Regions from separate parts of the Streptomyces sp. NPDC101152 genome, predicted to be linked through region 1. Evidence: predicted binding sites of a transcription regulator. Region 1 holds the regulator's gene; the other holds the start of a gene.
What was found. The regulator HrcA, encoded in region 1, represses chaperone genes, less so after heat shock. The targets are predictions, from matches to a motif close to TTNGCACTCNGNNNNNCNGAGTGCNAA.
Positions count from the first base shown of each region.

Region 2: groL (chaperonin GroEL) is a predicted target of HrcA. The motif match lies at 1,572-1,598, and genes of this name have one in related genera.

Region 1 is NZ_JBIWPO010000009.1:105,646-108,041, forward strand. It holds gene dnaJ (molecular chaperone DnaJ) at 1-780, opposite strand, end outside; gene hrcA (heat-inducible transcriptional repressor HrcA) at 781-1,797, opposite strand; gene ACIRVK_RS14775 (MBL fold metallo-hydrolase) at 1,947-2,396, shown strand, end outside.
Region 2 is NZ_JBIWPO010000052.1:19,210-21,605, reverse strand. It holds gene groL (chaperonin GroEL) at 1-1,408, opposite strand, end outside; gene ACIRVK_RS38000 (cold-shock protein) at 1,833-2,039, opposite strand.

The sequences.
Region 1 (2,396 bases):
CTGGAAGGTGGCGTGCGGGAGCTCGTGGATCTCGACGTACAGGTCGCCGGCCGGACCGCCGCCGGGACCGACCTCGCCCTCGCCCGCGAGCTGGATGCGGGTGCCGTTGTCCACACCGGCCGGGATCTTGACCGTGAGGGTGCGGCGGGAGCGGATCCGGCCGTCGCCGGCGCACTCCGGGCACGGGGTCGGCACGACCGTGCCGAAGCCCTGGCACTGGGGGCAGGGGCGGGAGGTCATGACCTGGCCCAGGAAGGACCGGGTCACCTGGGAGACCTCACCGCGGCCGCGGCACATGTCGCACGTCTGCGCGGAGGTGCCGGGGGCCGCCCCCTCGCCGTTGCAGGTGGTGCAGACGATCGCGGTGTCGACCTGGATGTCCTTCGTGGTGCCGAAGGCCGCCTCGTCGAGCTCGATCTCCAGCCGGATCATCGCGTCCTGGCCGCGCCGGGTGCGTGAGCGTGGGCCGCGCTGGGACGCCGTGCCGAAGAACGCGTCCATGATGTCCGAGAAGTTCCCGAAGCCGCCGGCGCCGAAGCCGCCCGCGCCACCGCCGCCCGCCTGCGAGAGCGGGTCGCCGCCGAGGTCGTAGACCTGCTTCTTCTGCGGGTCCGAGAGCACCTCGTAGGCGGCGTTGATCTCCTTGAACCGCTCCTGGGTCTTCGGGTCCGGGTTGACGTCCGGGTGCAGCTCGCGTGCGAGCCGCCGGAAGGCCTTCTTGATCTCTTCCTGCGACGCGTCGCGGCGCACGCCGAGAACGGCGTAGTAGTCCGTGGCCACTTACGACTCCGCCAGGATCTGTCCGACGTACCGTGCCACCGCTCGTACCGCTCCCATCGTTCCCGGGTAATCCATGCGGGTCGGTCCGACCACGCCGAGTTTGGCGACTGCCTCGCCGCCCGAACCGTAGCCGACGGAGACCACGGAGGTGGAGTTGAGTCCCTCGTAGGCGTTCTCGTGACCGATGCGTACGGTCATGCCCGAATCCCCGGCCTCGCCCAGCAGCTTGAGGAGCACGACCTGCTCCTCCAGCGCCTCCAGAACGGGCCGGATGGTGAGGGGGAAGTCATGGGCGAAGCGGGTCAGATTGGCGGTTCCGCCGATCATCAGCCGCTCCTCGTTCTCCTCGACGAGCGTCTCCAGGAGGGTGGAGAGCACCGTCGCAACGGTACCCCGGTCCTCCAGGTCGAAGCCCTCGGGGAGGTCCTCCACGAGTCGGGGGACGTCCGTGAAGCGCCGTCCCGCGACCCGGCTGTTGAGCCGCGCCCGCAGGTCCGCGAGCGAGGCCTCGCCGAAGGGCGCGGGGCAGTCGACCATCCGCTGCTCGACCCGGCCGGTGTCCGTGATCAGCACGAGCATCACGCGCGCGGGGGCGAGCGAGAGCAGCTCCACGTGCCGCACGGTCGAGCGGGTCAGCGACGGGTACTGCACGACGGCGACCTGCCGGGTCAGCTGCGCGAGCAGCCGCACGGTCCGCGCGACGACGTCGTCGAGATCGACGGCGCCGTCGAGGAAGTTCTGGATCGCGCGCCGCTCGGGGCCGGTCATCGGCTTGACGCCGGCGAGCTTGTCGACGAAGAGGCGGTACCCCTTGTCCGTGGGGATCCGCCCGGCGCTGGTGTGCGGCTGGGCGATGAACCCCTCGTCCTCGAGGGCCGCCATGTCGTTGCGGACGGTCGCCGGGGACACCCCGAGGTTGTGCCGCTCGGTCAGGGCCTTCGACCCGACCGGCTCCTCGGTGCCGACGTAGTCCTGGACGATGGCGCGCAGCACCTGAAGCCGTCGCTCGTTCAGCATGCGCACACCTCCAGCAGTCGTCCCCTCGGCACTTCGCCTGGCACTCTGTCCGTCCGAGTGCCAGCGTTCCCCGGCCCAGTGTACGGCGGTGGGGTACACCCGCGGCAAGGTCGGCCCGGGTTGCCGGGGCGTACGGCTAGCGTCGCGGTATGACGGTGACTTGGGAAGAGCTGGGGTGGGAGCGGGTGGCGGCGGGGGTCGGGCGGTGCCGGCTGCCGAGGTGGGACTGCACGGCGGGGCTGGTCGTCGGGGCGGACACGGCACTGGTGATCGACGCGGGGTCGAGCCTCGCCGAGGGGGCGCGGCTGCGGACCCGGGCCGAGGAACTCGCCGGTCGCCGTGTGACCCATCTCGCGCTGACCCACCCCCACTTCGACCACGTCCTCGGCGCGGCGGCCTTCGCGGGCGCGGAGGTGTTCGGCGCGGTGGGCATGGACACGGTGTTCGGCGCCCGGCACGGGCGCGAGGAGCTGATCGCGGACGCGGTGCGGGGCGGCCTGGACGCCGACGCGGCGGAGGAGGCCGCGGCTGCCCTCGTCCCGCCCCGTCATCAGGTCTCCGGCGAGTGGACCCTCGACCTGGGCGGCGGCCGGCAGGTC
Region 2 (2,396 bases), on a different contig from region 1:
TGAGGTTGCGGACCTTCTCCACCACGACGCCGCCCTCGAGGCCGGCGTTGACGGCGATCTGCTTCAGCGGGGCCTCGAGCGCGATGCGCACGGCGTTGGCGCCGGTCGCCTCGTCACCCTCCAGGTCCAGCTTCTCGAAGACCGAGGAGGCCTGGATGAGCGCCACGCCACCACCGGCGACGATGCCCTCCTCGACGGCGGCCTTCGCGTTGCGGACGGCGTCCTCGATGCGGTGCTTGCGCTCCTTGAGCTCCACCTCGGTGGCGGCACCGGCCTTGATGACCGCGACACCGCCGGCGAGCTTCGCCAGGCGCTCCTGCAGCTTCTCGCGGTCGTAGTCCGAGTCGCTGTTCTCGATCTCGGCGCGGATCTGGTTCACGCGGCCCGCGACCTGGTCGCTGGCGCCGGCCCCGTCGACGATGGTGGTCTCGTCCTTGGTGATGACCACCTTGCGGGCCTTGCCCAGCAGGTCGAGGGTGGCGTTCTCCAGCTTGAGGCCGACCTCCTCGGAGATGACCTCGCCGCCCGTGAGGATGGCGATGTCGCCGAGCATGGCCTTGCGGCGGTCGCCGAAGCCCGGGGCCTTGACGGCGACGGACTTGAAGGTGCCGCGGATCTTGTTGACGACCAGGGTCGACAGGGCCTCGCCCTCGACGTCCTCGGCGATGATCAGCAGCGGCTTGCCCGACTGCATGACCTTCTCCAGGAGCGGGAGCAGGTCCTTGACCGAGGAGATCTTGGAGTTGGCGATCAGGATGTACGGGTCGTCGAGGACGGCCTCCATACGCTCCATGTCGGTGGCGAAGTACGCCGAGATGTAGCCCTTGTCGAAGCGCATACCCTCGGTGAGCTCCAGCTCCAGACCGAAGGTCTGGGACTCCTCGACGGTGATGACGCCTTCCTTGCCGACCTTGTCCATGGCCTCGGCGATGAGCTCGCCGATCTGGGTGTCGGCGGCGGAGATGGAGGCCGTGGAGGCGATCTGCTCCTTGGTCTCGACGTCCTTCGCCTGCTCGAGCAGGGCACCGGAGACGGCCTCGACGGCCTTCTCGATACCGCGCTTGAGGGCCATCGGGTTGGCGCCGGCGGCTACGTTGCGCAGGCCCTCCTTGACCAGGGCCTGGGCGAGCACGGTCGCGGTGGTCGTACCGTCACCGGCGACGTCGTCCGTCTTCTTGGCGACTTCCTTGACCAGCTCGGCGCCGATCTTCTCGTACGGGTCCTCGAGCTCGATCTCCTTGGCGATGGAGACACCATCGTTGGTGATCGTGGGGGCGCCCCACTTCTTCTCGAGGACGACGTTGCGGCCCTTGGGGCCGAGCGTCACCTTCACGGCGTCCGCGAGCTGGTTCATGCCGCGCTCGAGGCCGCGCCGCGCCTCCTCGTCGAACGCGATGATCTTGGCCATGTGAAGTGGTCCCTCCAGGACTGGGGGTGATTCCTTCGGACCGCGCCCGCGCCCGCGACGGACGGCTCGCCGACCCATGGGTTCCTTGCCCCACCCGGCCTGCGGGCCTCACCGACCCGGTCCTTCTTTGTCACTCTCACCTTCAGAGTGCTAACGCCAATGATTAGCACTCGGCATGCCCGAGTGCAAGGCGCGCCCGCGAAGCGGGCTCGTTGAGGGGTGGTGGTCGGGTGACGGGCGGGCGCAAGCGCCTCTGGGAGACCGGCCAGGACTCGTACGGGATCCGGCCTGACGCAGACATGCCCGTCGCACGCACCGAGGCCTGCCTGGAGACATGCCGGAGGGCCCGTACCCATGACTCCCCATGGGGTACGAGCCCTCCGAAGAACAGAAGAACGACGCTGCTATCTACCCGGCGCGTGCTTCAGCTGGTCGCCAGCCGGACCATGTCCGCCTGCGGCCCCTTCTGGCCCTGCGAGATCTCGAAATCGACCCGCTGACCCTCTTCCAGGGTGCGGTACCCGTCCATCTGGATGGCGCTGTAGTGGACGAAAACATCCGCACCACCGTCGACCGCGATGAAGCCGTACCCCTTCTCCGCGTTGAACCACTTGACGGTGCCCTGAGCCATGCCTAACTCCCCTATTACTGGCCCTTGCACAGATCCGCACTTCGCGGATCCGGGTCAGACCTCACCCCCCACGGTTTGGGGGCGTGCGCCGGAACGCGTCGACCGCGGCTGAATGTATCTGTCCAACTGCCGTCTGCAACAGGTCAATCGGACGAGAATTCTGGACGGCAGGGGTCCGGAATGTAGCGAGAATTCGCCCGAATTCAGGGCAAGTCGGGCCCCACAAAGGGCGCATAAGCCGCAAAAGACGCGCACACTTTGGCTACTTCTCATCGCATCCGGAGCCGCTGTTCCCAGGCGTTCGGAGTGCGGAAGGCGGCAGGTTCCCCAACTGTACCGTGCTCAACCATACAGAAT